4 regions of the Pseudomonas sp. 25 R 14 genome follow, and region 4 is predicted to be linked to each of the others. Evidence: predicted binding sites of a transcription regulator. Region 4 holds the regulator's gene; each other region holds the start of a gene.
What was found. Region 4 encodes FliA, which starts transcription of late flagellar genes. Its sites were predicted from a motif close to CTAAAGTTTNNNNNNNNNNNGCCGNTAA; they were not measured.

Region 1 (7,589 bases), on a different contig from region 4:
GGCACCTGGTCACCTTCAATCGCACGCTGGGCCTTCTTGGTCAGCACCACAATATCAATGCGCCGGTTGACCGGGTTGAACGGGTCCTGGACATCAAACAGCTGTGACGAGGCAAACCCCACCACGCGCGCTACTTGTGGATCCGGATAACTGCCGGCCACCAGGGCACGGCGCGCAGCGTTGGCACGATTGGCGGAAAGCTCCCAGTTACCGAAGTCACCCTGCCCCGAATAAGGCTTGGCATCGGTATGGCCGCTGACGCTGATCTTGTTCGGCACCGCCTTGATGGTGTCAGCCATGGCTAGCAGGATGTCTTCGAAGTAGGGCTTCAGACGTGCGCTGCCCGAATCGAACATCGGTCGGTTGGCGGCATCCATGATCTGGATACGCAGGCCATCCGGAGTGATCTGGAAGTGGATCTGGTCCTTGAATTTTTGCAGTTGCGGATTCTCATCCACCTTGTTCTGCAACTCTTGCAGCAGCAACTCCAGGCGTTCCTGCTCGACCTGCTCGGCCATGCTTTCGACGGTCTGGCGCTCGATCGGGATGTTTTCCTGGGGCGCTTCGGTCTGCACCTCCGGGTTGATGGTGCGTTCGGGGGCCAGTTCTGGGGAGCCACCCAGATCGATCACAAACGGCGTGCCGCTCTCGGAGAATCCGATGGGGTCCTTGAAGTAGCCGGCAATGGCGATTTTCTGTTCCGGGGTTGCAGTGGACATCAGCCACAGCACCAGGAAGAACGCCATCATCGCTGTCGCAAAGTCGGCGAACGCAATTTTCCAGGCGCCGCCGTGGTGCCCGGCAGCGAAGCGCTTGACGCGCTTGATGATGATTGGCTGGTTGTTTTCCATGACTTAGCGACCGCGAACTGCTTGTTCCAGCTCGGCAAAGCTTGGACGGTGCTTCGGATACAGCACCTTGCGCCCGAATTCCACCGCCAGGGATGGCGGCATGCCCGAGGCGGAGGCCACCAGGGACGCCTTGATCGCTTCGTAGATGTTCAACTCTTCCTTGGCATCGTGGGCCAGGGAGGTGGCCAACGGGCCAAAGAAACCGTATGCGGCGAGAATACCGAAGAAGGTGCCCACCAACGCCGCACCAACGTGCATGCCGATCGCAGCCTGGTCGCCTTCGCCCAGGGATGCCATGGTCACTACGATGCCGAGTACCGCCGCGACGATACCGAAGCCAGGCATGCCGTCGGCGATACCGGTCACCGCGTGGGAGGGGTGTTCGAGCTCTTCCTTGAGACTGAACAGCTCCATGTCGAACAAGCCTTCGAGCTCGTGCGGGGCCATGTTGCCGGAGGACATGATGCGCAGGTAGTCACAGACGTACGCCGTCATGCGGTCGTCCTTGAGCACGGCCGGGTACTTGGCGAAGATCGGGCTCGCCGCAGCGTCCTCGATATCAGCCTCGATGGCCATCATGCCTTCGCGGCGGCTCTTGTTGAGGATCTCGTAGACCAGGCCCAACACCTCCAGATAAAAGGTGTGGGAGAAACGTGAGCCGAACATGCCCAGCGATTTCTTGATCACGTGCATGGTCATATAGCTTGGGTTAGCCTGCAGGAAAGCGCCAAACGCCGCACCGCCGATGATCAGCACTTCGAAGGGCTGGATCAGCGCAGCAATTTTACCGTGGGACAGAACATATCCGCCGAGCACGCTTGCGATGACGACGATGATGCCGATAATTTTAGCCATAGGGGATGAGTACTTGCGCCGTCGGGTTCATGGACATATTCGGAAGATCTAAAAACTCTTCTTCTACTTATCGGCAAATCTGCGCCAGACTATAGCCCGTTAAGGCGAAAAGCCAGTTCGGCCCACTCCGGGCGTGTTGACCGCAAGTGATGATCGCGCCCCAATCATGGCAAATGAAACGACAGTCCCAACTGCAAAACCCAACTCCCTGGCTGGCTGGATCAAGCGTCTGGACGAGGTTCACCTGCCCGTCCCGCAAGCGAGCCACGTTGCCGTGTGCAAGGCCATCGGCGACAGTCGCCGTTCGTTGCGAGATATTGCAGAGCTGATGCAAGACAGCCCGGCGCTGGTCCTGAGCGTCATGCGCGAGGCCAACAACCAGGCCCACGGCAGCCTGGCAGAGCCCGCAGAAAACCTTGAAGTGGCGATCAACCGCCTGGGTTTGAAGCGCACTGAAGAACTGCTCGCCCGCCTGCCGTCAGTCCCGCTCAATGAAATCCCCGTGGCCCTGCGCCAACTGCAACTGGTCAGCCAGCATGCCTCGCAACAAGCCAGCGGCCTGTTCGCCAGCCGTCTGGCGCGCCTGTGGCAGGATATTCACTGGGGCAGCCTGCTGTTTCTCTCGCCGTTGTGGCCGATGGCCGTTGCCTACCCCAAGCTCCTGGAAGAGTGGGAACTGCGGGTGATCCACAAGGGCCAATCGGCGCACAAGGTCGAGCAGGAATTGTTTGGCGTGCGCCTGCTGGAGTTGTGCCTGGGCTTGACCGAAGCCTGGCGCCTGCCGATCTGGGTCTCCCAGGGCTACCAGTTACTGCTCAAGGAACAACGTTTGCTGGTCAAGGCCCTGCATATCGCCCGCGATGAAGCGCCGTTGAGCCAGCAGCAAAAACTCGATGCCGACCCGGCGCTACGGCGCTGGTTGAACCAGCCCGCCAACACTGTGCTGCTAGCCAATGGCATGGCGCTGGCGGCGCAGGAATCCTGGACCTGCCCGCACACCCAGCGCTGGCAATACCTCACCGCGCTGTACCTGCAACAACCGCTGGCCGACGTTCAGCAACAGGTGCACCAACAGGCCGTGATCAGCGCCCGACACACCTTGAGCGCCAGTCTCTGGCATCCGGCGCTGGCGCTGATCTGGCCGTGGCATGTGCAACGGGTCCATCGCGGCCTGCTGCCAGCACCGCCACCCACGGCCGAAGCCCTGGCGATCTGGCGCAAGCGCTGCAGCGAATTACTGGTGGAGCCGAGCCGCTTCGCCAACGCCATGCACTTGACCACCTGCGCCAAGGAAGCCCTGGCGGCCAGCGGCATGCAGCGCGTCATGCTGCTGATGGCCGACAAGGCCCTGGCCACGTTGCGCGTGCATCAGGTCGATGGCCTGCCCAAGGACGCCGCCAACCTGACCCTTGAGGCCGCACAAAGCACGCTGCTGCAACGCTTGCTGGAAAAGTCTGCGCAGGTGCGCCTGACCCCGGACAATCACGCGCAATTCGCAGCACTGCTGCCTGCCTCATTGCGCCGCCTGTTCGTTGGCGAGCACCTGCTGTTGCGCTCCCTGAGCTGTAACGGCCGGGTGGTGATGCTGATGATTGCCGACCAGGGCGGCGGGCCGTTCTCCGAAACCACCGTCCAGGCCTTCGGCAAAACCGCCCAGTGCATCGAAAAAGCCCTGCACTGCTTTACCAACCGCAGCGCCTGATGCTTGCGTTACAATCGCCCTCTTTTATCGCTCAACCTAGTGCCCGGGAGACCTCACATGCCTGACTTTTCTGGCTTGCCGCTGGTGATCGAGCCCAGCGACCTGCTTGGCCGGCTCGCCGCCGAGCCGTTGATTCTGGTGGATCTCACCAGCGCCGCACGCTACGCCGAAGGGCATATCCCCGGCGCGCACTTCGTTGACCCAAAGCGCACCCAACTGGGCCAGCCACCCGCACCAGGGCTGCTGCCAGCCAAGGCCGATCTGGAAAAGCTGTTCGGCGAACTGGGCCACACCCCGGATGCCACCTACGTGGTGTATGACGACGAGGGCGGCGGCTGGGCCGGGCGGTTTATCTGGCTGCTCGACGTTATTGGTCACAAGAAGTATCACTACCTCGATGGCGGCCTGCTGGCGTGGCTGGATGAAAAACACCCTGTGTCCACCGAGGTCGCCGCACCCGTCGGCGGCCCGATCAGCCTGACCCTGCACGACGAACCCACCGCCACCCGCGAGTACCTGCAAAGCCGCCTCGGCGCTGCTGACCTGGGGATCTGGGATGCACGCGGGCCGCTGGAATACTCGGGAGAGAAAGTCCTTGCAGCCAAAGGCGGGCATATTCCCGGCGCCGTGAACTTCGAATGGACTGCGGGCATGGACAAGGCGCGCAACCTGCGGATCCGCCGCGACATGCCGCAGATCCTCGAAGACCTGGGCCTGACCAAAGACAAAGAAATCATTACCCACTGCCAGACTCACCACCGTTCTGGCTTCACCTACCTGGTGGCCAAGGCGCTCGGTTATCCGCGAGTCAAAGGTTATGCCGGTTCCTGGGGCGAATGGGGCAACCACCCCGACACCCCCGTCGAGATTTAAGGTTTAAGGACAGTTCATGAAAAAGCGTTTGTTTATCCTCAGCCAGTACCTGCTGCCTCACCACCTGCTGTCGCGCCTGGCCGGCTGCATTGCCGAGTGCCGCGTGCGTTGGTTCAAGAATGCCTTCACCACATGGTTCGCCAAGCGCTATCAGGTGGACATGTCCCAGGCCCTGGTCGAAGACGTGACCGCTTACGAGCACTTCAACGCCTTCTTCACCCGCGCCTTGAAAGAGGGCGCACGCCCACTGGATCAAACCCCTGGCGCGATCTTGAGCCCGGCAGACGGCGCCGTCAGCCAGCTCGGCCCGATTGAACACGGCCGAGTGTTCCAGGCCAAGGGTCACAGCTTCAGCGTGCTGGAATTGCTCGGTGGCGACGCCGCTGTTGCCGCACCCTTCATGGGCGGTGACTTTGCCACCATCTACCTGTCGCCAAAGGACTACCACCGCGTGCACATGCCACTGGCCGGCACCCTGCGGGAAATGGTCTACGTGCCTGGGCGGATTTTCTCGGTCAACCAGACCACCGCCGAAAACGTGCCGGAACTGTTCGCACGTAACGAGCGCGTTGTCTGTGTGTTCGATACCGAACGTGGGCCGATGGCCGTGGTATTGGTCGGCGCGATGATTGTGGCGTCGATCGAGACCGTCTGGGCCGGCCTGGTGACGCCGCCTAAGCGCGAACTGAAAACCGTCCGTTACGACGAAGCCGCCCGCGCACCGATCCACCTGGGAAAAGGTGCGGAACTGGGGCGTTTCAAGCTGGGTTCGACCGCCATCGTGCTGTTTGGGCCGGATCAGGTGAAGTGGGCCGAAGAACTGGCGGCGGGTACGCCGGTGCAGATGGGCCAGGGTATCGCGCTGCCGAAAGCCTGATCCGAATACAGCGAAAATCAAATGTGGGAGCGGCGGTGCGAGCAAGTCGAATCGTCGCACCGCCGCTCCCACATTTTTGACCGCGTTCCTGTCGTTATTGGCCGTCGCGGTCGCGAAAGCCCAACAGATACAGCACACCGTCCAGCCCCAGGGTCGAAATCGCCTGCTTAGCCGATTGCTTGACCAAAGGCTTGGCACGGAACGCTACGCCCAGCCCGGCGATTGCCAGCATCGGCAAGTCGTTGGCACCGTCGCCGACCGCAATGGTCTGCTCCAGACGCAAACCTTCCTTGTGCGCCAACTCCCGTAGCAGATCAGCTTTGCGCTGCGCGTCGACAATCGGCTCGACCGCCACGCCCGTCACCTTGCCATCCACCACTTCCAGCTCGTTGGCGAACACATAGTCGATGCCCAGCTTGGCCTGCAATTGCTTGGCGAAGTAGGTAAAGCCGCCCGACAGGATCGCGGTCTTGTAGCCCAGGCGCTTGAGTTCGGCGAACAGGGTCTCGGCGCCTTCGGTCAAGCGCAGGGATGCGCCGATGGAGTCCAACACACTGACATCCAGGCCCTTGAGCAGCGCCAGGCGCTCCTTGAAGCTGGCGCGAAAGTCCAACTCACCCGCCATCGCGCGTTCAGTGATCGCGCAAACTTGCTCGCCAACGCCCGCAGCCTTGGCCAACTCGTCGATGACTTCGGCTTCGATCAGCGTCGAGTCCATGTCGAACACCGCCAGGCGGCGGTTACGACGGAACAGCGAGTCTTCCTGGAAGGCGATATCGACATTCAACTCCTGGGCAACACTGAGGAACTCGGCGCGCAGGGCCTGCGGATCGGCCGGCTCACCGCGCACGGAGAACTCGATACAGCCCTTGCCCTGGTCTGCCGGGGTATCCAATGGCATGCGACCCGACAGACGGTCAATATGGTCGATGTTCAAACCGTACTGCGCGGTGATCGAACTGACACGCTGCAATTGCTCGGCGGTCACCTTGCGCGTCAGCAGCGTGACGATATGGCGCTTTTTGCCTTGGCCGGCCACCCAGTGCTGGTAATCCTCTTCGGAAACCGGAGTAAAGCGAACCTGCTGATCCAGCTTATAGGCCGTAAACAGGATGTCTTTGAGCACGGACGAGGCCTGCTCGGTGCTCGGGATCTCGACCAGGATGCCGAACGACAGGGTGTCGTGGATCACGGCCTGGCCGATGTCGAGAATGGTCACGCCACCCTGGGCCAGAACACCAGTGATGGCCGCGGTAAGACCCGGACGGTCCTCACCTGTGATGTTAATCAGGACAATTTCGCGCAAAGCGCACCCCCGGGCTGGAAAAAAACCGCATTCTACCCACTTTCAGTGACCATCGGGCACAGCCAGCGCTTTGCCGGTCTTGGGCCTGTCGCTATACTGCGCGTCAACTTCACGGACCAAGAGCCGAGCGCAAGTGAACCGGCCCACGCCAGTAAAAACCGATAACTTCTTCCTGCTGATCTTCCGGGCACTGCGCCACCGCCGTGTACCGATCGCATTACGCATCGCCAGCCATAACGTGATCCTGGTCGCCCTGGCCCTGGTGATCTATGCGTGCGTGATGGGTTTGCAGTTCAAACAGGCCATGCACGAGCAAGCCGACGCCCTGGGCGAGAGCTTGACGACCCAGACCGCCACCTCGGCGACTGAGTTGCTGGTGTCCAACGACATCCTCAGCCTCAACGTGCTGCTCAACAACCTGACCAAGAACCCGCTGGTGGCCCACGCCGCCATCTACAGCGTGGACAACCGGATCATGGCCGAGGCTGGGCAACGCCCGAAGAACGGCCTGCTGGGTGAAGCCGAAGGCCTGTACCAGAGCAATATCACGTTTCAGGATGTGAAGGCCGGTCAATTGCGTATCAGCCTGGACATGCAACAGTTCCAGCAGCCGATGACCATCAGCCTGCAAAGCATGGGGATCCTCAGCGCGATCCTGCTGGCGCTGGCCCTGGCCTTGAGCCTGCGCCTGGGCCGGCATATCTCCACGCCTCTGATGCAATTGCGCATCTGGCTGCGCGATATCGACGAGCACACCCCGGCCACTGACCGCCAGGATGAAATCGGCGACCTTGCCCGCCAGTTGCACACCAGCTTCGCTCCAGAGCCCGTGGTACAGGAAGTCGAGCCTGAACCGGAGCTTGACGACACCGATTACGACGACGAACCCGAGTTTGAAGTGCGCAACCTGCGCGACCCGAGCTTCGACGAGTCGGCGCCAGTGGCGGGCCTCAAGCCAGTACCGCGCACAGCCATCAAGGCCGACGAAGACAGCCTGGACGATGACGACCCGTTTGCCGACCTGCGCGACGAGTCGGTGCCTACCCCGGTGGTAGCGCCAAAACCTGCGGTCTCGCACAACACACAGCCACAGCACAGTGCGGTATTGGCCGTGCAACTGGGCGC
Region 2 (7,589 bases), on a different contig from region 4:
GGTCTGGTCGATGCTCGACGACACCGTTTCGGCGTTGGCAATGTTACTGGCGACCGTGTTCAGACGCGTGGTCTGGGCGCTCATGCCACTACCGGCAATATTGAAAACACTGGATAGAGACATGACTTACTCTCCGCGCAGGGCTGACATCAGCCCTTTGAATTTGCTGTTGAGCAGGGTGAAGCTGGCCTGGAAGTTCACCGAGTTCTCGGCGTAGTTCGATTGCTCCAACTGCGCATCGACCGTGTTCTGGTCGATCGACGGCTGCATCGGCGTGCGATACATCAGCGACTCGTCGCCATTGCTCAGGCCCTGCGCTTCGATATGACGGTTATTGGTCATGTTCAAGGCGAAGGAACCGTTCTTGGTCTTGTCACTCTGTGCGGCGAGCACGGCAGCAAAGTCCAGGTCCCGAGCCTTGTAGTTCGGGGTATCGGCGTTGGCGATGTTGTTAGCCAGGACTTCGGCACGCTGGGCGCGGAAGCCCAGGGCTTGTTCGTGGATACCGAGCGCTTTATCGAAGCTGATGCTCATGGCGGAGACCTTTAGGGCTGACCTGCTTTTCGTAACAGGGATATAGCAAGCGCCATGCCAGCTTTGTCAGGCCTAATAAATCAGGGGGTTAGGGAGGTATTGCCGGCGGCAATGGCGGAAAAGCGGCAAGCGCTTTCCGCGAAGCGCCAGTAAAGCGGCAACGAGCGTTGCCGCTATCCAAGGTGTGACACAAACAAATGTGGGAGCGGGCTTGCTCGCGAAGGCGGTAGATCAGTTGTTTGATACTTGACTGACACACCGCCTTCGCGAGCAAGCCCGCTCCCACACAATCCCGCTCCCACATTTTGGGTTGGACGCTATTTGGCCTGGTAGATAATGCCCGGGCTGCACTGCACCATCTGGTAATGATCCGGCAAGCCGTTCAGCGCCTCGGACGCACCGAGGAACAGATAACCACCACGCTTGAGCGTGCCATGGATGCGCAACAGGATGTCTTTCTTCACTTCAGCCGAGAAGTAGATCAAAACGTTGCGGCAAAACACGATGTCGAACTTGCCGAGGCTGGCGTAGCTGTCCAGCAGGTTGAACGAGCGGAACTCCACGCGACTCTTGATCGGCGCCTTGATCGCCCAGCGGCCGGCGCCCTTGGGGTCGAAGTAACGCTGCAGGCGCTCCTGGGACAAACCGCGCCCCAGGGCCAGGCTGTCGTACTCACCGGTCTTGCAGTTGGTCAGCATGGTGCCGGACAAGTCAGTGGCAACAATTTGCACCCCGGCCTTCAACTGACCCATGTTGGTCCGCTCGAACTCATCGATGGACATCGACAGCGAATACGGTTCCTGCCCCGACGAACACGCCGCCGACCAGATGCGCAAGCGCTGGCCAGGGCTGGCCTTGATTGCCTCGGGCAAGACCTTGTTCTTGAGCACCTCAAAGGGATAGGTGTCACGAAACCACAGGGTTTCGTTGGTGGTCATGGCATCGACCACCATTTCCTTGAGCCCGCTGCGCGGCTGGCCCTGGATGCGCTGCACCAGCTCGCCCAGGGACTTGATGCCCTGCTGTTCCATCAATTTGTTGAGACGGCTTGATACCAGATATTGCTTGTTTTCACCGAGCAATATGCCACAGGCTTTTTCCAGGAATACCCGGAACTGTTCGAAATCCAAATTACCCGTAGACAATGAAACCGCCTCTTAACTCGTGTGACCGCCAGGGAGAAAGCCCCTAGCCGTGATCTGCAGATTTGATCCGTTCGACGACCCGGGAGGCCAGGTCATCAGGACGGAATTTGGCCAGGAAGTCATCGGCACCGACCTTCTTGACCATTGCCTGGTTGAATACACCGGACAATGAAGTATGCAGGATGATATGCAATTTTTGCATGCGTGGGTCGTTGCGTATCTCGGCCGTGAGGGTGTAGCCGTCCATTTCCGGCATCTCGATGTCGGAAATCATCATCAGGAACTCTTCTTCCGGCTTCTTGCCTTCATCGACCAGCTTGCGCAGATAGTCCAGGGCCTGGCGACCATCATTGAGCGCCACCACCTCGACACCGACGGTCTGCAGGCAACGGGACACCTGCTTGCGCGCCACCGAGGAGTCATCCACCGTCAACACCCGCAAGGACACGGCCTTTTGCTGGGTCTGTTCATCCACGACGCCTACCGAAATATGCTCCGAAGTCGGCGCCACTTCCGCCAGGATCTTCTCCACGTCGATGATTTCCACCAACTGGTTATCGACCCGCGTCACTGCCGTGAGGTAGTGATCGCGCCCGGTGCCCTTGGGTGGTGGATGGATTTCTTCCCAGTTCATGTTGACGATACGTTCCACCGAGCGCACCAGGAAACCCTGAGTCTTGGTGTTGTATTCGGTGATGATCACAAACGGGTTTTCGCGATCCTGCAAGCCAGGCGAACCGGTGGCCATCGCCAGGTCAAGAATCGGAATCGTCGCGCCACGGATGTTGGCCACGCCACACACGACCGGGTTGGACTTGGGCATTATGGTGAGCTTGGGGCATTGCAGCACCTCCCGCACCTTGAAGACGTTGATGCCATATAGCTGCTTGCCATCGAGTCGAAACAGCAACAACTCCAGGCGATTCTGCCCTACCAGCTGTGTGCGCTGGTTCACTGAATCCATTACACCCGCCATGCCCAGACTCCTACGCTACAAAACTTACGGGTACGACGCGCACCCAACACGAAACGGCACGCGCTTTGCTTTTTATTGGCCATGGACATCAAAACGACAGTTTCCCGACGCCTTCGCTCGCCACAGTACCGCAGATTGCTCTGCGCCTGGATGGCGTTGGCGTTGCTTGCCTTGGGCACAGGCCATCAGGCCCGTGCCGACAACGTCACCTTGCCTGATCTGCTTATCGGCGTCACTCAAGGCTTTCTTGAGTTCACTGTAGAAGATTATCTGGCGACCACCCAGACACCGGGCCGTTATGAAATCCAGGTCAACCAGCTGGACCCGCGCTTGCGCATGCCCATGTGCGACAAGGAATTGACAGGCTCCCTGGAAAGCCCGGCCCAGCCCATTGGCCGTGTGACCGTGCGCGTACGCTGCGACGGCAGCTCGCCCTGGACCGTGTTCGTACCAGCTCAGGTCCGACTGTTTCGCGACGTAGTGACCGTCTCCCGCCCACTCAAGCGCACCGGCATCATCGGTTTTGAAGACGTTGCCCTGCGTGAACGAGACATCAGCCAGATCAGCCAGGGCTACCTCACCTCGGTGGACCAGGCCGTGGGGCAAAAACTGACCCGACCAATGGTCACCGACCAAGTCATCACCCTGGTTCACCTGGAACAGGCTGAAGTCGTGCGCAAAGGTGACCATGTGGTGATATCCGCCAGCAGTGGCGGCCTGAACGTGAAAATGCCGGGGGAAGCCCTGGCCAATGGCGGGATGAGCGAGCAGATCCGCGTGAAAAACCTCAATTCCAAGCGCGTGATCAAAGCCCGGGTAACGGCCCCGGGCCAAGTGGAGGTCGCGCTATAGATCACTGGCGTGGGACGCTGGCTTTTCCTACACTGTGCACACGATGTCGCTGTGCATAGGTTTATTGTCGATCGAGCCTAAAGTTTGTCCGGGTATGGCCGAAAACATGGCAAGCGTCCAAATACCCAGAGGTTTTTTAACATGGTCATTGATTTCAGCCGATTGAATAACGCCCAGCCAACGCCCGGCGGCACGCGCACCAGCGCGGCCAAGGACAGCGTTGAAGCCAAGGCCCCGGCGCTGCCCGCCAAGGCAGAACAAACCGCATCGACCCAAAGTGGCGAATCGGTGCATTTGAGCAATGAGGCTCAACAGTTGCAGAAGATCACGGACTCGCTGCGCGATCAGCCGGTTGTCAATAAAGCCCGTGTGGCCGAGTTGAAGCAGGCGATTGCCGATGGCAGCTATCAGATCGACAACGACCGTTTAGCCAGCAAAATCATCAAAGCCGAGCGCTAGGCAAAGGCCTGCGCCGGGCTTTTGGACGCTTAAAACCCAAGGCCAGCCATGCACGACGAAAATCTGCTGCAACTGATCACTGAAGACCTGGCTCCCGCGCAACACCTGCTGGAGCTGCTTCAAGACGAATTCGTGGCCCTGTGCGGGCGCGACATGCGCCTGCTGGAAGACATCCTGGCACGCAAGCAATCGCTGATCATCCTGCTTGAACAACACGGCCAGAAACGCAGCCAGATCCTGCTCAGCCTGGGCCTGCCCGCCGACCACAGCGGCCTGGAGCAGTTGGCCAGCCATTCTTCGGTCGGTGACCAGTTGCTGGCCCAGAGCACCGCGCTCAATCAGTTGTTGATCAACTGCCAAGAGGCCAATGTACTCAACGGCCAGTCGATCCAACTGCAACAAGCTACCACCGCCAACCAGTTGCGCATCCTGCATGGCGGCGAACCTCCAGCACTGTACAACGCCCAGGGTTCCACTTCCCGGCTGGTCAAGCCCAGCACCCTCAGCCAAGCCTGACGCCGGTTTATCGCGCGCCCTATCAAGGCGCGCCACATGCTGGCAAAATGCCGGTTCTTGCGTGTAGTCGTATTTTGTCTGGAGATGGAAGAGCCGTGTTCAACACCCTTAGCGCGGAAGATGCTCCGCAGCCACCCAAGGTCCTTACCACACCTCTGGAAATTGCCGGCACCTTGCGGCTGCTGCAAGAGAGCCACGACCCCCTGATCATCACCTTCCACGAACGCAACCAGCGCTTCCAGAGCTACCTGGTGGATGTCGACAAGGACAGCAAGACGCTGAGCCTGGACGAGATGATTCCACCCGAAGGTGAACGCTACCTGGAGAATGGCGAAGCCTTTCGCATCGAAGGCTTTCACGAAGGCGTGCGCGTGGCCTGGGAGAGCAATGGCGCCCTGACCATCGGCGCCCTGGACGGCCACCGCATCTACAAGGGCAGCCTGCCTGAAGAAGTGGTCTACCATCAGCGCCGCAACGCCTTTCGTGCGGCGCTGAAACTGGCGCAACTGGTGAATATCGAAATGGGCGGCGATAAACTCAAGGCGCCTATCAGCGGCAAGTTGCTGGATATTTCCGCCACCGGCTGCAAGTTGCGTTTTGAAGGTGACATCTCCGAGCGCCTGCAACTGGGCCAGGTCTATGACCGCTTTATCGCCGCCCTGCCCTTCGGCAGCATGACCACCGCGGTGGAGTTGCGTTACCTGCACTTCGAAGAAAAGATCAACACCACCTTTGCCGGTGTGCGCTTCCACAACATGAGTGGCCTGGTGCAGCGCCAAGTCGAGCGTTTTGTCTACCAACTGCAGCGCGAGGCGCGACGGTTCGATAAAGACGACGACATGTAAGCGCCAAACGCGCGGCACAAAAAAACGGGCAGTTCCTTGGGGAACTGCCCGTTTTTTTTTGTTTCAGGGACGGGCCCGGCTCAGGTCATGCGGATGATCATCCGGGTCGGGATGCTCCGGCGGCTCGGATTCAGATTGTGGCTCTACCTCAGGCTCAGCTTCGGGCGCAGGTTCAGGCACGGTCGTTTGCATCTGGTCCTGGACCACCTGCTCATCTACACGCGGGTCGAGGGCCGCCACCAAGGGCGAGCTGGACATACTGTCGGGCATCGCCACGTGATGCAGCGGCGCGTCGTCCACCTGATGCAGGTTGGTCACAGCCTTGGGGCGAATGCGCCAGACCAGGATCAATGCGCACAAGCTGAAGAACGCATAGAGCATCTGGTTGCCAAACAGCTTCATCACCACACCAGCCAGCAACGGCCCGATACTCGCGCCCACCCCATAGGTCACCAGCAACATCGCAGTGAGCGACACCCGGCGATCACCCTCGACGTGGTCGTTGGAAAAAGCCACGGCCAACGGATAGAGACAGAACTGCACCAGCGAGCACAGGAAGCCGGCCACAAACAGCACTTCCAGCGGCACCCGGGTCATGATCGCCAGCGGCAATGCCGCCACGGCCAGGCACAGGGCAAAACAGCGAATCAGCAACGCCCGGTCATAGCGATCCGACAGCCAGCCCAATGGCCATTGCACCAACAGGCCAGCAAAAATGCAGCTACCCATGAACAGACCGACCTGCTCGGTACTCAACCCCTGCTGGGACGCGTACAACGGCGCCAAACCGTAGAAAGAGCCCACAATCAGGCCAGCACCCAACACCGTACTCAGGGATTGCGGTACCCGCTTGATAAAGAAGCGCGGCTCCATGGGCGCCGGATGCAACGGCGCGGGGTGAATACGCCGGGTCATGGCGACTGGCACCAGGCACAGGGCAAAACACAACGCCACCAGCATCAGCAGCTCAAGCCCCAACTGAGGATGCATGACCAGAATCAACTGGCCCAGCACCAGCCCCAGGTAGGACGCGATCATGTAACCGCTGAACACCACGCCGCGCTGCTTGGCATCCGCCTGCTCGTTAAGCCAGCTCTCGATAACCATGTATTGGCACATCATGCCCAGGCCGACGATGATCCGCAGCACGATCCAGGCCGGCAGCCAATCCACCAGGCCATGCCCCAGCACCGCGGCACCGACAATCCCGGCACAGGTGGCGTAGGCCCGGATATGCCCCACGCGGGCGATCAGGCGATGCCCGATCTTGCCCCCCAGCACCAGGCCAAAATAGTTGGCCGCCATCAGCGCACCGACCCACAGGCTGTCGACATTATCAGCCGCCAGGCGCAAGGCCAGGTAAGTACTGAGCAAGCCGGAGCCAATCAGCATCATCAAGGAGGCGAAATAAAGGGCTCGAAAAGATTTCCAGATCTGGCGCATCGGCGGTCCGAGCGGCTCCTTGCGGTGGGTGTCAGGCTATTCACACTAGCCTGAGGACAAAGCGTCGTTAAACCCAGGCACCCAACGACACAGGCACCCGGGGGTATTTTGATCCGACAAACAGGAAAACCTCGGGATCTTCGAAGCATGCAGCCTTCGATGAACTCGACACCCAACAGTTCCTTCGCCTGCAAGCGAGTGTCTGACGCACTCCGACAAGGGACAGATACAGGTCCTGACAATATATCTCGCCAGCCAGCCCGAAAGCACTGGCCAAACGGCCAAGAAAACAGCCACCCATAAAAAAACCCCGCCAGAACATTCTGATCGGGGTTTTTCAACATCTCGGTCGGGGTGGAGACGAGACTGCAAATGGTGTCCCAGGGCCGGTTCGAACGGCCAACCTTCCCCTTAGGAGGGGGATGCTCTATCCAATTGAGCTACTGGGACTAATGACAGGCACGCAGCCAAGTGGCGTTGCGACGGACGGCGTGCATGTTAACGGCCGAGGTGAGTTTTGTCATGTCGTCCGTCAGCTTTTTAGGCGTAAGCCCTCTTCCCGCCCCGCCAGCGATAAGCCTTCGTCCACAGGTCTGACACCCTATCGTGCAAAATGCATCAGTGCGAAATGCCATCATTGCATATTGCAATGAGCCATACTTTTGAGATCAACCTAAGCATTTGTTTTTAAAGTACTTTACTCAAAATACTAGCTGGCACGATGACTGCACTCTTATGTTTATAACACTGTCCTGCCAATGAACACGGGGAAACACCCATGAACAGTACACTCCTGATCCTCAACGCCCTGGCCTTGGC
Region 3 (7,589 bases), on a different contig from region 4:
AACAGATGGTAAACCTTTGACGCATTTTTCGCTTGGTTGATCTGCGACATCTCTTCAAATATCGCCTGACGCTCGCCGGTCGTCACCTCAAGCAGCTGCTGGTAGACCACCAACAGGCTCTCCAGCTTCTCGCGCAGCGCACCCTCGTCCACCGGCGCCTCACTGAGCACCTCGTCGATGCAGGCACGGCAGCCCATGTCCAATTCGCCGATAGCATCCCAATTGCGTTCTGCCAGCGCGCCGATCAAGGCGTCGCGGGTTTCGTCAATCCGTTGCAGTGCGTGGCTCATGCTGTGTTCCTCAAGGCCGGCGGCCTTATTGTGGCGCGATGGCATCCCAGCCACTTTTGACGGTAATCAGCAAACGCGCGACTTCGTCGATCATGTCGGCATCGTTGACGCCATTGGCCTCAACCAGACGGTTACTCATGTACTCGTACAACGCATCGAGTTGTTGAACTGCCGCTGGATCCTCGGCTTTTTCCGGCTCCAGGCCATCGCGCAGACCGGAGATGATCTCAATCGCCTTGCCCAGCATCAGGCCCTTCTGGGCAATATCGCCACGGCTCAATGCGCCCTTGGCCTGGGCCATGCGATCGAGACCACCTTCCATCAGCATCTGCACCAGACGGTGCGGGCTGGCTTCGGAGATCTGGGCGTGGGAATTGACCTTCTGGTATTGGCGAAGGGCTCTCATTGGGTTCATGTTGCTACCTCGTTACAGGCCACAGTCGAATAGATTTGCTTAACCAGTTTTTCGACTGTGCCGAGAAAAACTTTAATCCCTTACCCGGTGCCCGGGCCCTTTTTCAGGGCCTGCGGGCGCACCATCCATCAGTTCGACTTAGGATTGTTCAGCGAGTTGAGGGTGGTCAGGATACTGGAGCTGCTGGCGTTGATCTGCGCGATCATGGTGTCCATGGCGGTGTACTTGGCCGACAGGGATTTTTGCAGCGCTTCCATGCGCCGATCCAGATCAGCCTTCTCGGTGGTCAGGTCGGTCAGCTTGGTGTTGAGATCCGTCGCACGGGTCGCCAAGGTGCCGGAGGAGCCGACGTAGCTGCTGGTCGCCTTGTTCATCCGCGTGATCAAACCGGTATCGCCGGTGAACAACTTGGCGATATCCCCTGCGCCCTTGACCACAGCCTTGTCCCACGCCTTGTCTTCCAGGCTCAGCAAACCGGTTTTCTGGTCAGTGGTGATACCCATCTGGGCCAGGCTGGTCATGCTGCCCGCACCCTTGCCGTTGACCAGCTCGGAACGCAGGCTGGAGACCAACTGGCGCATCGACGCATCGCCAGTCAGGGCGCCAGCGGTGGTGGTCGAGGCATCGCCGGTGGCGGTGACCTTGGTCTGGGTGTTGATGGCGGTCATCAACGTGTTATAGGCGGTGACGAACGACTGCACCGAGGTCTTCAGGGTGTCGGTGTTGCTGGCTACAGTCAGCGTGACCTTCTTGGTCAGGTCGCCATCCAGCAGCTCCAGGGTCACGCCGCTGATCGCGGAAGTGATCTTGTTGCTGGTGGACTCCATCTCAATGCCGTCGATGGAGTATTTGGCGTTCACCGGCGCCGTACCCTTGTCATAACCGACCGCCAGCTCCGAATTACCACTCAAGGTAATGTCAGTGTCTTTACCACTGGTATTGGAGGTCAGTACCAGACGCCCGCCGTTGGAGTCGCTCAGTACGTTGGCGCTGATACCCTGGGCCGAGAGCTGGGTATTGATGGATTCGCGAACCTCCTGCAAGGTCGCGCCACCCGGCACCAATACATCGTAGCTTTTACCCGACTGGGTAATCGTCAGCGTCTGGGTTTCATCGCTGGCGTTGGCTTTGCCCGAGGCGCCACCTTCGATGACTTTGCTGGAGACCTTCGACGAGGTCGCCAGATTATCGACCTTGAGGATGTACTTGCCGGGGGCTGCGCCATCACCCAGGGTGACCTTGGCGTTTTTTTCTTCGGAGGTCGTGGCGGCCAGGCCATTGAAGGCGGCCTGGTTGTTCAACTTGGTGATTGCCGCCTGGTAGGCTTCCAGCGCCGTTTTCACAGAGCCCACGGCCGACAGCTTGACGGTGGCGTCTTTCTGCTGGGCAGTGATCTGCGCGTCTTTGGGCGCCCTTTCGGCCCCCACCAACGCCTTGACGATCGCTTGGGTGTCGTAGCCCGAACCTGGGCCGGAAATCGTTGAACTAGCCATTTGCTACTCTCCTTGTCCTGCGGTTGCCGCTTTTTTGGCGTACGAACGCCCAAGCAGCAATCAGAAACATGTTTCGTGCCAACTCAGGCCTTTGTATCAAACAACAGGCTGCTAGCATCGCTCAGGTTCTGCGCCAGTTTCAACGCAGTCTCCGATGGAATTTGTCGAATCACTTCGCCGCTATCGGTAGCGATCACCTTGACCACCACTTTGCCGGTGGAGTCATCGATGGAAAAATCCAGGTTGCGCTGTGAAGCCTGCACAAACTCACGCATATCGGTGACAGCTTTTTCCAGTGCCACGCGCTGTGGTTCCTCGGCGGGCTCGCTATCGGTCTGCGCGACAGGCGGTTTGGCCTGTGTCGTCACAGCACCAGGAGCCTGGGTGGTAGCAGCCGGGTAAGACGCGTTCAGCTTGATGCTCATGTCCATGTCATCACCTCCAAACTGAAAAAACGGAAGGGCACGTTAGCACCCCCCCGTTGATTAACCGCTAGCCGATATTACTGAAGCAGCTTCAGTACAGCGGATGGCAGTTGGTTGGCCTGGGACAGGATCGCAGTGGAAGCCTGTTGCAGGGTTTGTTGCTTGGTCAGTTCAGCGGCTTCGGAAGCGAAGTCAGCGTCTTCTACGCGGCCTTTGGCAGCCGAGGAGTTCTGCGAAATGCTCTGCAGGTTGGCCACGGTGCTGGCGAAACGGTTTTGCACCGCACCCAGCTGCGAACGCTGGCTGTCGATCTGCTGCATGGCGTCTTCCAGGGCCTGGATGGCTTGCTGGGAAGAAGCGGCAGACAGGATGCTCAGGTCGGAAACGCTGGTTTCCATAGTCACTGCGGTTTTGGTACCGTCAGCAGCAACAGTCGTCAGGCCCAGAGCTTTCAGGCCTGTACCTGCACTACCGTCCTTGATGGTGATGTCTTTGTCTGCAAACAGGTTCAGAGTACCGTCAGCGTTTTTGCTGGCCTGTACACCGGTGCTGGCGCTGTTGATCGAAGCTACAACTGCGTCAGAGGTGTCGCCTTTCTTGAACTTGACTTCTACGCCGTTGACAGAGATAGAGGTATCGTCGGTCAATTTGGCTTGGGTGGTACCGGCAGACAGACCCAGTTGCGACAGCGAACCGCTATTAGTGTTAGCCAGCTTAATGTCAGCACCGTTACCCGAGGTCAGCTTGAGACGACCATCGGTGAAGGTAGCGGAAGCACCAGTTGCAGCGCCGCCAGCAGCATTGGTGAGCTTGGTGAGAACGGTCGACATGGCATCGCCTTTCGCCCAAGTTACCGCAGCACCGTTCACAGTGATCGAACCGTCAGCGGTCAGATTGCTGGTAGGGGCAATGCTAGGTGCAGCAGCCAGATTGAGGTTAGCCAAGCCATCGGTTTTAGCGGCGACAGGAGGTGGGCCAGGGATGGCAGCTGCAACATCACCCGCTGCAATCGTGATGGCTTTGGTAGAGCTAAGTGTCAAAACGCCGTTGGCGTCGGCACTTGCAGTAACACCGGTGACGCTTGTCTGCTTGTTGATAGCATCAACTGCAGCAGCGCCCTTGTCAGCAGGAAGGGCAGCAACCAGATTGATCGTTGTACCATTGATTTTGATGCTATCAGTAGCCACAGTAGTGCCGACAGCAGCAGTACCCGTTGCAGTGGCTTTATCACCAACTACCGAGCCAGTAGTAGTAGCGGCCAGACCGGTCAATGCCGTGCTGTTAACGGTGGCTTCGCTGTAGTTGCCTTTCAGCGCGGTAGAACTGACATCGGTCATACCGAACGAGATAGTTTCGTTGGCGTTGGCGCCGATCTGGAACGCTACGTTGCTGAACGAACCGTCCAGCAGGTTACGACCACCGAAGGTGGTGGTGCTGGCAATACGGTTCAGCTCGCCGACTTTAGCGGTGAATTCTTGTTGCAGGGAAACACGGTCAGCGTCGCTTTTATCACCGTTCGCCGCTTGCAGGGCGAGTTCACGCAGACGCTGCAGGGTGTTGGTGGATTCTTGCATCGCGCCTTCAGCAGTCTGGGCAATCGACACGCCGTTGTTGGCGTTGGAGATTGCAACGTTCAGGCCTTTGACCTGGTTGTTCAGACGGTTGGCGATCTGCATGCCAGCGGCGTCGTCTTTGGCGCTGTTGATTTTCAGGCCGGAAGACAGACGGTTCATCGACTGGCTCAAAGCGTCGGATGCTTTGTTCAGGTTCTTCTGGACGCCCAGGGAAGTAATGTTGGTGTTTACGGACATTGCCATGACGAAATCCTCGTGAGTTGGATACTGCGGCTTCCGGCCCTGGCAACCGCCGGGTGTGGCCTAGAGAACCTTCGTAATAGTTATCGTCGTGAAAGCAGGTTGCTTGAGGATTTTTTTGAATTTTTTTACTAGCCCTGTGCCACCCCTTGTATTTCAAGACCTTATAGAAGCGCGAAATGCCAGCAATCACGGGTTAAGGACATCCTCCCTGTAGGAGCGAGCTTGCTCGCGAAGAACCTGAGGGCGCCGCGTGCATTCTGAATGCCCGCGTTATCGTTAACGTTTTTCGCGAGCAAGCTCGCTCCTACCATGATGTGCACAAAAAAACGCCCGGGATCTTTCGATCCCGGGCGCTTTTTGTGCAGCCTATCAGCGCATCACGGCCGATAGATAATCGCCGAACCCCACGACAGGCCAACACCAAACCCACTGAGGGCCACGCGCTTCCACTCGGCGTCCATCACGTGCTTTTCCAGCAGCAGCGGAATGCTCGACGACACGGTGTTGCCGGTCTCGACCATGTCCTTGATGAATTTCTCCACCGGCGCATCTTCAAAACGCCGGGCCACGGCGTCGACAATCGCCGCACTGCCCTGGTGGATGCAGAACGCGTCAATATCGTCGGCCTTCAGGTCCGACTCATTGAGCAGTTCGTGCAAATGCGCCGGCACTTTAAGCAACGCGAAGTTGAAGACCTGGCGACCGTTCATGAAGAACACGCCGTCGCTGACCTTCAAATGCGGCGCGCCGGAGCCGTCGGTACCGAACTTGGCCTTGCCCAGCTGCCAGGGGGCGTCTTCGCCCATCCAGGTGGCGGTGGCGGCGTCGCCGAAGAGCATGGTGGTGTTGCGGTCTTCCGGGTCGACGATCTTCGAGTACGGGTCGGCGGTCACCAGCAGGCCGTTTTTCAGGCCGGCGGCTTCCATGAAGCCTTTCATCGCGTAGATGCCGTAGACGTAGCCGGAGCAACCCAGGGAGATATCGAAGGCCGCGACGTGGGTCGGCAGGCCCAGTTTGTCCTGGACGATGGCTGCGGTGTGCGGCAGCCCTTCTTCGTCGCCGTTCTGGGTCACGACGATCAACGCGTCAATCGACTCACGCTTGAGCTCGGGGTTGTTGGCAAACAAGGCGTTGACCGCCTCGACACACAAATCCGAGGTTTCCTGGCCTGCATCCTTGCGCGGCAGGAATGCCGAGCCGATCTTGCCAATGATGAACTCTTCATCCTTGGCGAATTTGGCACCCTGGGCGTAGTTGTCCAGCCCTTCTGCCGGCACGTAGCTGGCGATGCTTTTTATGCCAATCATTGTGGCTTCCCAATACAAAATAGCTGGAGAACACCCCTGAAAACCCTTCAGGAGCGCTGACAATAAAGGGGATAACCCCGCAAAAACCCGCCGAAACTACCGAAGCCAGCGCCTGGAAAGCGGTCTGGCCTTTTCACACGATACAGTGAAGATGCGCTTTATGACTCATAGGTCACTCATTTTTGTGCGCTTTGTTTAAAAGCCTGCGCCAGAAACGACAACGGCCCACCCTGTTTCCAGGGTGGGCCGTCAGGTCTTGCCGGGCCGTTTACATGCGGCTGAACAGGCTCAACTGGGAGATTTTCACAAAGGCCAGCTGCGAGGCCTCCAGCATTGCCTTCTGGAACGCCAGGTCAATCGAGGCTGTGGCCACATCGGTGTCGCCAATAGCCGCAGTGGTCGACTTGTTGGCCAGCACCATGCTGGTGTTCTCCGTTTCCTGGATCGACAGCGAGTTCATCCGCGCGCCAATGGAGCCGCGCACGCCATCGACCTGGGCCTGGGAGGCCTTGATGTTGGTAATGGCTGCGTTGACCACATCGGTCAGCTTGGCCTGGGCAATCGGGTCGCCGTCGGACGGGGTTTCCAGGGCCTGGCGCAATTGGCTGAGGGTATCCAGCGCATTTTGCGTCTTGTGGGTATTGGAGCCCACGGCGAACTGGTCACCGATGCCTGGGGCGCCGGTGATGTCGAACTTAACCCCAGCGGCCGTGATGCTGTCTGGCGTTGCGGGAACAGGCGGTGGCCCCGGCTGGGCTGGCGTGCCAGGCACCACAGTGCCGTTGGAAACCGGTTTGCTGTCGGCGGTGATCGGCTGGGCATACACCTCGTACTCTGTGGTCGAGGTAAATTTGATCACCGCGCCTTTGTTCGGGAAGGTGCTGCTGTAGTCCGCCTGGCTGGTGACCGTGCCGCCCGACAACTGTGCCGACGACTGGTTGCTCGGCGTACGCGAGACACTGAAGCTGTCCGGTTTGCTTTGCAGGGTGAATTCACGATCCTTGTAGATCGCATCAGCCTCGGCGCCGGGCTTGGCCCCCCCCAGGTTCTGGTCGACATCAAAAGTCACGCCGCGCACGGTGACCGAAGCACTGCCTTCCTTGGTCGCATCGAACTTGCCGTTGCCGGGAGTTTGCGCTGTGATGTCGTTACCCGCCCCGTCCGTTACGGTGTATTCGGTGCTGCTGATAAAGGTCAGCTTGTACGGCTGACCGTCGGTGAAACTGCTGTCATAGGTCGAGGGCGAGGTAACGATCCCGCCCGAAACCAGCACCTTGCCATCGTTGACCGAACCGGTGGCCTGAGTACGACCGGCATTGACCGTACCTTCCAGGATCGATTTTCCGGTGTCATTGACCACCATCGACAAGGTGTCGGAAACCTTCAGGCTCAAGGGCGTCTCATCCCCCTGATAGCTGTAGGTCCCGTCGCTGTTGCGCGCATAGGGCGGTGTATCGCTCTTGCCACCGGAAAACAGGTAATGGCCGGACGAATCCTTGCTGTTAAGCAGGCTCAGGACCTGTTTCTCGATTTCACCAATCTCGGCGGCAACGGCCTTGCGGTCGTCATCGCTGATACCGCCACCGCCCTTGCCCGCCACCTTGAGCGACAGCTCACCCGCGCGCGCCAGGGCGGTGTCGATACTGGCAAGTACGCTTTCCTCGCTATTAAGCGAGTTCTTCATGCTGCTGATATTGCCCGCGTACTGCCCCAACATATCCTGCTGCTGTTGCAGCAGCAGCAAACGCGCCGCGCCCACCGGATCATCTGCTGCGGTCTGGATACGCACGCCGGAGTCGATCTGCTGCTGCGTCTTGGTGACGTTGGAGAAGTTGTTGGTAT
Region 4 (7,589 bases):
GCAACGGGCACTGTGAAGTGGTTCAACGACTCAAAAGGCTTCGGGTTCATCACGCAGGACGGTGGGGGAGAGGATCTGTTTGTGCACTTCTCGACTATTCAAAGCGGCGGATTCAAGTCCCTGGCGGAGGGTCAGAAGGTGCAGTACGAAGTCGTCGAGGGTCCAAAAGGCAAGCAGGCAGCAAACGTCCAGCCACTCTAGCGGCTAACAATAATCCTCCCCCGGTATGCCTCAAGCAAAAGTTGGAAGGCTTCTTGCACAAGCCCCTCCAAGTCGCCTCCTGGCGTCAAAGTTTTGCTTCAAGGCAACGAGGAATACCGGTGGTGGATCGCTCTCAAATGCTCAACAACGCCCGTGGCACCCTGACGGACCTCTCGCGAGGCAACCTGGGTGTGCCGTTGTTGCTGTTGGTCATGCTGGCAATGATGATGTTGCCGATGCCGCCGTTCCTGTTGGACGTGTTCTTCACCTTCAACATTGCCCTGTCCATCGTGGTGCTGCTGGTGTGTGTATACGCGCTGCGGCCTTTGGATTTTGCGGTCTTTCCCACCATTTTGCTGGTTGCCACGCTGCTGCGCCTGGCCCTTAACGTGGCCTCTACGCGGGTGGTGATGCTCCACGGCCAGGACGGTCACGCCGCCGCCGGCAAGGTGATCCAGGCTTTTGGTGAGGTGGTGATCGGCGGCAACTACGTGGTCGGTATCGTGGTGTTCGCGATCCTGATGATCATCAACTTCGTGGTGGTGACCAAGGGCGCCGGGCGGATTTCCGAGGTGAGCGCACGGTTTACCCTCGACGCCATGCCTGGCAAGCAAATGGCGATCGACGCCGACCTCAACGCCGGCCTGATCGACCAGAACCAGGCCAAGGCCCGTCGTTCCGAAGTGGCCCAGGAGGCCGAGTTCTACGGTTCGATGGACGGTGCCAGCAAATTCGTGCGTGGCGACGCCATCGCCGGCCTGCTGATCCTGTTTATCAACCTGATCGGCGGCATGGCGGTGGGGATCTTCCAGCACGGCATGACCTTCGGCGATGCGGGCAAGGTGTACGCCTTGCTGACCATTGGTGACGGTTTAGTGGCGCAATTGCCATCACTGTTGTTATCCACAGCTGCGGCGATCATGGTGACCCGTGCGTCCGGCTCCGAAGACATGGGCAAGCAGATCAACCGCCAGATGTTTTCCTCGCCCAAGGCCCTGGCCGTGGCGGCCGGCATCATGGCGATCATGGGCATTGTGCCGGGCATGCCGCACTTCTCGTTCCTGAGCATGGCTGCCCTGGCCGGCGGCGGTGCGTACCTGTTCTGGAAGAAGCAGAACACGGTCAAGGTCCAGGCCTTGAAAGAGGTGGAACGCCAGCAGGACTTACTGCCGTCGCCGGCCCGCGCCCAGGAAACCAAGGAGTTGGGCTGGGATGACGTGACCCCGATCGACATGATCGGCCTGGAAGTCGGCTATCGCCTGATCCCGCTGGTCGACCGCAACCAGGGCGGCCAGTTGCTGGCGCGGATCAAGGGTGTGCGCAAGAAATTGTCCCAGGACCTGGGCTTCTTGATGCCCACCGTACACATTCGCGACAACCTCGACCTGGCCCCCAGTGCCTACCGTCTGACGCTGATGGGCGTGACCCTGGCCGAAGCCGAGATCTACCCGGACCGCGAGTTGGCGATCAACCCGGGCCAGGTGTTTGGCACCCTGAGCGGCATCACCGCCAAAGATCCGGCTTTTGGCCTGGACGCGGTGTGGATCGAAGTCAGCCAGCGTAGCCAGGCGCAGTCCCTGGGTTACACCGTGGTGGATGCCAGCACGGTGGTCGCCACGCACCTCAACCAGATTCTGTACAAGCACTCCCACGAGTTGATTGGCCACGAAGAAGTCCAGCAACTCATGCAATTGCTGGCCAAGGCCTCGCCAAAGCTGGCCGAAGAGCTGGTGCCGGGCATCCTGTCGTTGTCGCAGTTGCTCAAGGTGTTGCAGGCACTGTTGGCCGAGCAGGTGCCGGTACGCGACATTCGCAGCATTGCCGAGGCCGTCGCCAACAATGCCGCCAAGAGTCAAGATACTGCCGCTCTGGTGGCTGCGGTGCGCGTCGGTTTGTCGCGTGCCATCGTCCAAAGCATTGTCGGGCTTGACTCCGAGCTGCCTGTCATCACCTTGGAACCAAGGTTGGAACAAATATTGCTCAATAGTATCCAGAAGGCAGGACAAGGCCAGGAAGAGGGCGTCCTGCTGGAGCCAAGCATGGCTGAAAAGCTGCAGCGTTCGTTGATCGACGCCGCACAGCGCCAGGAGATGCAGGGCCAACCGGTGATCCTGCTGGTGGCCGGCCCCGTCCGGGCGATGTTGTCGCGGTTTGGACGCCTGGCAGTACCGAATTTGCACGTATTGGCTTATCAGGAAATTCCTGACAACAAGCAAGTGACTATCGTCGCGACAGTAGGGCCCAACGGCTGAGGTAGTGGGTTATGCAAGTAAAGCGTTTTTTCGCCGCCGATATGCGTCAGGCCATGAAGCTGGTTCGTGATGAACTGGGCGCCGACGCGGCTATTATCGGTAACCGTCGCATTGCCGGCGGTGTCGAGCTGACGGCTGCCCTGGATTACAAACCCCAGGCCTTGGCGCCGCGCGTGCCGAACATGGAACTCGAAGACGAGTTGCGCAAGACCGCCTCGCGCATTGTCTCGGCCCAGGCCGAACTGAGCATGCGTGGCGACAGCGATGCGACCACCAACCGCCAATTGTTTGCCGGCCTGCCGCTGACTGCGGCCGAGCCATTGGTTGAGCCGACCTTCGTCGAGCCGCCGCGTCCTGCTGCGCCGGCGCCGGCTGCGGCGGTCGACCAGCGCGTGTTCGACTCGATGCGTTTTGAACTCAATGGCCTGCGCGAACTGTTGGAAGTGCAGTTGGGCTCGCTGGCCTGGAACCAGTTGCAAGGCAGCAAGCCGCAACAGGCCAACCTCTGGCGTCGCCTGCAGCGCATCGGCCTGTCCGGCCCGTTGTCGCGCGACCTGCTGGAGCTGACCACCGGTATCGAAGAACCTCGCCAGGCCTGGCGCATGCTGCTGGCCCACTTGGCGCGGATGATCCAGACCCCGGAAATCGAACCCCTTGAAGAAGGTGGCGTGATTGCCATGGTCGGCCCTGCCGGCATGGGCAAGACCACCACCCTGGCCAAATTGGCCGCCCGTTATGTACTCAAGTACGGCGCGCACAATATTGCGCTGGTGAGCATGGACAGCTACCGCATCGGTGCCCAGGAGCAGCTCAAGACCCTGGGCCGGATCCTCAATGTGCCGGTGACCCATGTCGACCCGGGCCAGTCCCTGGCCAACGCCCTCGACCCGCTGCTGCGCAAACGCGTGGTGCTGATCGACACCGCGGGCCTGCAAGCCAGCGACCCGGCGTTGCGTATGCAGCTGGAAAGCCTGGCCGGACGCGGGATCAAGTCGAAAAATTACCTGGTACTTGCAACAACCAGCCAAAAACAGGTTCTGACTGCTGCGTACCACAGCTACAAGCGTTGCGGGTTGGCCGGTTGCATCCTGACTAAGCTGGATGAAACCGCAAGCCTGGGCGAAGTGTTGAGCCTTGCCATCAGCCATGAATTACCGGTCGCCTACCTGACCGACGGGCCGCGGATCCCGGATGATTTGCATCTGCCGCGCCGTCATCAACTGGTCAGCCGTGCAGTCAGTGTGCAAATGCAGGACGAACCCAGTGAAGAGGCGATGGCGGACATGTTCGCCGACCTCTATCACAACCCAGCCAAGCGGGTCGGCTGAAGGCAACATGAAACACAGTGCAATGTACCTACATCGATGGTCTGCTACCGCGGCCACCCTATGTAGCCTGCGGCTAAGCAAGACAAGGTAAAGAAAGAACATGGGCAGCATGCATCCCGTACAGGTGATCGCGGTGACCGGCGGCAAAGGTGGCGTCGGGAAAACTAACGTGTCAGTGAATTTGTCCCTGGCCCTGGCAGAGCTTGGCCGCCGTGTCATGCTGCTGGATGCCGACCTGGGACTGGCGAACGTTGACGTTCTGCTGGGACTGACCCCCAAACATACCCTGGCCGATGTCATTGAGGGCCGCTGTGAACTGCGCGATGTGCTGTTGCAGGGGCCAGGGGGGATTCGCATCGTCCCGGCCGCCTCCGGCACCCAGAGCATGGTGCATCTGAGCCCGGCGCAGCATGCCGGCCTGATCCAGGCCTTCAGTGATATCGGCGACAACCTCGACGTGCTGGTGATCGATACCGCCGCCGGGATCGGCGAGTCCGTGGTCAGCTTCGTGCGCGCCGCGCAGGAAGTGTTGCTGGTGGTCTGCGACGAACCCACCTCGATCACCGACGCCTACGCCCTGATCAAGCTGCTCAACCGCGACTACGGCATGAACCGCTTCCGCGTGCTGGCCAACATGGCCCAGAGCCCACAGGAAGGGCGCAACCTGTTCGCCAAGTTGACCAAGGTCACGGATCGCTTCCTCGATGTCGCCTTACAATACGTCGGCGCAGTTCCCTATGACGAGTGTGTGCGCAAGGCTGTGCAAAAGCAGCGTGCAGTCTATGAAGCGTTCCCTCGTTCGAAATGCGCGTTGGCGTTCAAGGCAATTGCTCAGAAGGTCGATACCTGGCCACTGCCCGCCAATCCTCGGGGGCATCTGGAGTTTTTCGTCGAGCGATTGGTGCATCAGACGAGTGCAGGACCGGTGCTATGACAGCCAGCGGCTACAACCTTTACAAAAAATCAGCGCGTGACAGCCAGGGCGAATTGATCGAGCGCTATGCGCCTCTGGTCAAGCGCATTGCCTACCACCTGCTGGCACGCCTGCCCGCCAGTGTCCAGGTCGAAGACCTGATCCAGGCGGGGATGATCGGCCTGCTCGAAGTGTCGACCAAGTACGACGCGAGCAAGGGTGCGAGTTTCGAGACGTATGCGGGTATCCGTATCCGTGGTGCGATGCTCGATGAAGTGCGTAAAGGTGATTGGGCGCCGCGTTCGGTTCACCGCAATACCCGGATGGTGAGTGACGCAATTCGCTCAATTGAAGCAAAAACCGGCCGCGACGCTAAAGATCACGAAGTTGCGGCCGAACTCCAATTGAGTCTCGACGATTACTACGGGATTTTGAACGATACCTTGGGCAGCCGCCTGTTCAGTTTCGACGACCTGCTACAGGACGGCGAACATGAAGGGCTGCACGAGGACGGCGCGAGCGCTCACCAGGAGCCTTCACGCGACCTGGAAGATGAACGCTTCCAGGGCGCCCTGGCAGAGGCGATTGCCAATCTGCCGGAACGTGAGCGACTGGTGTTGGCGCTGTACTACGACGAAGAGCTGAACCTCAAGGAAATCGGTGAGGTCCTGGGGGTCAGCGAATCGCGGGTCAGTCAGCTCCATAGCCAATGCGCGGCCCGCTTGCGGGGGCGTTTGGGAGAGTGGCGAGCGCGCTGACAGGCAGTGTGGGGACAGTGCGAGCGATAACCGCCAGGGCGCAAGCCGGGCGGGAGCGACCTGTGGTGTGCCCTAGCAGTCCTTTTTGTGTAATGCCTGTTGAATGATATGGCGCGCCCAGGTGCTGGACGCGTTTAAGACTGCTTGGAGGTCGAATTGGACAAGAACATGAAAATCCTCATCGTTGATGACTTCTCAACGATGCGGCGGATCATAAAAAACCTGTTGCGTGACCTTGGGTTCACTAACACGGTCGAGGCGGATGACGGCATTACGGCGATTCCGATCCTCAACAGCGGGAGCATCGACTTTCTGGTAACCGACTGGAACATGCCTGGCATGACCGGTATCGATCTGCTGCGCCATGTGCGCGCCGATGAAAAACTGCGCAATCTTCCGGTGTTGATGGTGACCGCCGAAGCCAAGCGTGAACAGATCATCGAAGCCGCCCAGGCCGGGGTCAACGGCTACGTGGTCAAGCCATTCACTGCATTGGCCTTGAAAGAGAAGATTGAAAAAATCTTCGAACGCATCGGTCATTGATGCTGCCACGGGGGAGCTATGGAGCATAAAGAATCATCGCAGGCCGACTTTGAATCGACCCTGAAAAAACATGCTCACCAACTCGTCGAAAGCCTGGAAAAAGGCCAGTTCGGCGACGCAGTGCAGTTGATCCATGAGCTCAACCAGACCCGCGACCGCGGCCTGTACCAGGAAGTGGGCAAGCTCACCCGTGAGTTGCACAGTGCGATCGTCAATTTCCAGATCGACCCGCACATGCCCCAGGCCGAGGAAATCTCGCAGATCACTGATGCCACCGAACGCCTGTCCTATGTGGTCAGGCTGACTGAGGCGGCAGCCAATCGCACCATGGACCTGGTGGAAAACGCCACGCCTTTGGTGAACGGCATGGCCAATGAGGCCAAGGCGTTGAGCGCTGACTGGGGGCGTTTCATGCGCCGCGAAGTGGGCGCAGAAGAATTTCGTGAGCTGGCGCGTCGGGTCGAGGGCTTCCTGTCACGCAGCGAGCAGGACAACCGCACGGTTTCCAGCAACCTCAATGACATTCTGCTGGCCCAGGATTACCAGGACCTCACCGGTCAGGTGATCAAGCGCGTGACCCTGTTGGTCACTGAAGTGGAAAGCAACTTGCTCAAACTGGTGCTGATGGCTGGCCAGGTCGACCGTTTTGCCGGCATTGAACATGACCGCGAAGCGATCCTCTCGGAAAAAGATCCACAAAAACACCTCGCCAAGGGTGAAGGTCCGCAGATTCATGCCGATAAACGTGAAGACGTTATGTCAGGTCAAGATGACGTAGACGATTTGCTGTCCAGTTTAGGCTTTTAGGTCCTGATAACGGCAAATGACGGTCGCGCCGCGCCCCGCAAGGCGCAAGACTAGGCATGAGGAGAGAAGTTTGGTTTTTCCAAATGAACGACGAATAACGACGGATTGCGCCTTGCGGGGCGCGGCCCTCCGGGTTGGAGCTGTGAGCGCGCCATGCTGCGTTGCGGAACTTGACAAGGAAACAACCCTTGCCTGCGTTCCGCGCCTTGCCTGGCCCGCTCACAGCTCCAACGCGATCCGCCATTTGCCGTTATCAGGACCTAAAGGAGCACGTATATGAGCTTCGGCGCCGATGAAGAAATCCTTCAGGATTTCCTTGTAGAGGCCGGCGAAATTCTAGAGCAGTTGTCCGAGCAACTGGTCGAGCTGGAAAGCCGACCGGATGATGCGAACCTGCTCAATGCAATTTTTCGCGGTTTTCACACTGTAAAAGGGGGCGCCGGCTTCCTCCAGCTCCATGAGCTGGTGGAGTGCTGCCACATCGCCGAAAACGTGTTCGACATCCTGCGCAAGGGTGAGCGGCACGTTGATTCGGAACTGATGGACGTGATCCTTGAAGCCCTGGACGCGGTCAACGGCATGTTCAATGAAGTGCGCGAACGCGCACCGATTACCGCCGCCACCCCGGAACTGCTGGCCGCCCTGGCGCGCCTGGCAGAGCCTGCTGCCCTGAATGCCGCCCCGGTGGTTGAAGCCGCGCCTGAACCGGTGGCCGAGCCTGACGTTACCGACAGCGAATTCGAACAACTGCTGGACTCCCTCAATGCCGTCAAGGCGCAGGCAGAAG

Region 1: motA (flagellar motor stator protein MotA) is a predicted target of FliA. The motif match lies at 1,774-1,801, and genes of this name have one in related genera.
Region 2: flgM (flagellar biosynthesis anti-sigma factor FlgM) is a predicted target of FliA. The motif match lies at 3,585-3,612, and genes of this name have one in related genera.
Region 3: BFQ03_RS22490 (flagellin N-terminal helical domain-containing protein) is a predicted target of FliA. The motif match lies at 4,521-4,548, and genes of this name have one in related genera.

What each region holds. Positions count from the first base shown of each region.
Region 1 is NZ_CVTS01000033.1:116,883-124,471, forward strand. It holds gene motB (flagellar motor protein MotB) at 1-851, opposite strand, end outside; gene motA (flagellar motor stator protein MotA) at 855-1,706, opposite strand; gene BFQ03_RS08830 (HDOD domain-containing protein) at 1,873-3,408, shown strand; gene rhdA (thiosulfate sulfurtransferase) at 3,466-4,281, shown strand; gene asd (archaetidylserine decarboxylase) at 4,298-5,158, shown strand; gene serB (phosphoserine phosphatase SerB) at 5,253-6,464, opposite strand; gene BFQ03_RS08850 (AhpA/YtjB family protein) at 6,598-7,589, shown strand, end outside.
Region 2 is NZ_CVTS01000047.1:69,387-76,975, forward strand. It holds gene flgC (flagellar basal body rod protein FlgC) at 1-123, opposite strand, end outside; gene flgB (flagellar basal body rod protein FlgB) at 127-534, opposite strand; gene cheR (protein-glutamate O-methyltransferase CheR) at 852-1,679, opposite strand; gene BFQ03_RS16385 (chemotaxis protein CheV) at 1,723-2,655, opposite strand; gene flgA (flagellar basal body P-ring formation chaperone FlgA) at 2,737-3,507, shown strand; gene flgM (flagellar biosynthesis anti-sigma factor FlgM) at 3,649-3,966, shown strand; gene BFQ03_RS16400 (flagella synthesis protein FlgN) at 4,015-4,482, shown strand; gene BFQ03_RS16405 (flagellar brake protein) at 4,578-5,327, shown strand; gene BFQ03_RS16410 (MFS transporter) at 5,391-6,770, opposite strand; tRNA gene BFQ03_RS16415 (tRNA-Arg) at 7,144-7,220, opposite strand; gene BFQ03_RS16420 (hypothetical protein) at 7,549-7,589, shown strand, end outside.
Region 3 is NZ_CVTS01000063.1:5,863-13,451, forward strand. It holds gene fliT (flagellar protein FliT) at 1-290, opposite strand, end outside; gene fliS (flagellar export chaperone FliS) at 316-705, opposite strand; gene fliD (flagellar filament capping protein FliD) at 834-2,198, opposite strand; gene BFQ03_RS22485 (flagellar protein FlaG) at 2,282-2,629, opposite strand; gene BFQ03_RS22490 (flagellin N-terminal helical domain-containing protein) at 2,701-4,440, opposite strand; partial or broken gene BFQ03_RS30835 (outer membrane lipoprotein carrier protein LolA) at 4,650-4,736, opposite strand; gene BFQ03_RS22495 (ketoacyl-ACP synthase III) at 4,818-5,747, opposite strand; gene BFQ03_RS22500 (flagellar hook-associated protein 3) at 6,016-7,589, opposite strand, start outside.
Region 4 is NZ_CVTS01000014.1:347-7,935, reverse strand. It holds gene BFQ03_RS02445 (cold-shock protein) at 1-201, shown strand, start outside; gene flhA (flagellar biosynthesis protein FlhA) at 324-2,453, shown strand; gene flhF (flagellar biosynthesis GTPase FlhF) at 2,465-3,781, shown strand; gene fleN (flagellar synthesis regulator FleN) at 3,882-4,715, shown strand; gene fliA (RNA polymerase sigma factor FliA) at 4,712-5,452, shown strand; gene BFQ03_RS02420 (chemotaxis response regulator CheY) at 5,621-5,995, shown strand; gene BFQ03_RS02415 (protein phosphatase CheZ) at 6,014-6,802, shown strand; partial or broken gene BFQ03_RS02410 (Hpt domain-containing protein) at 7,079-7,589, shown strand, end outside.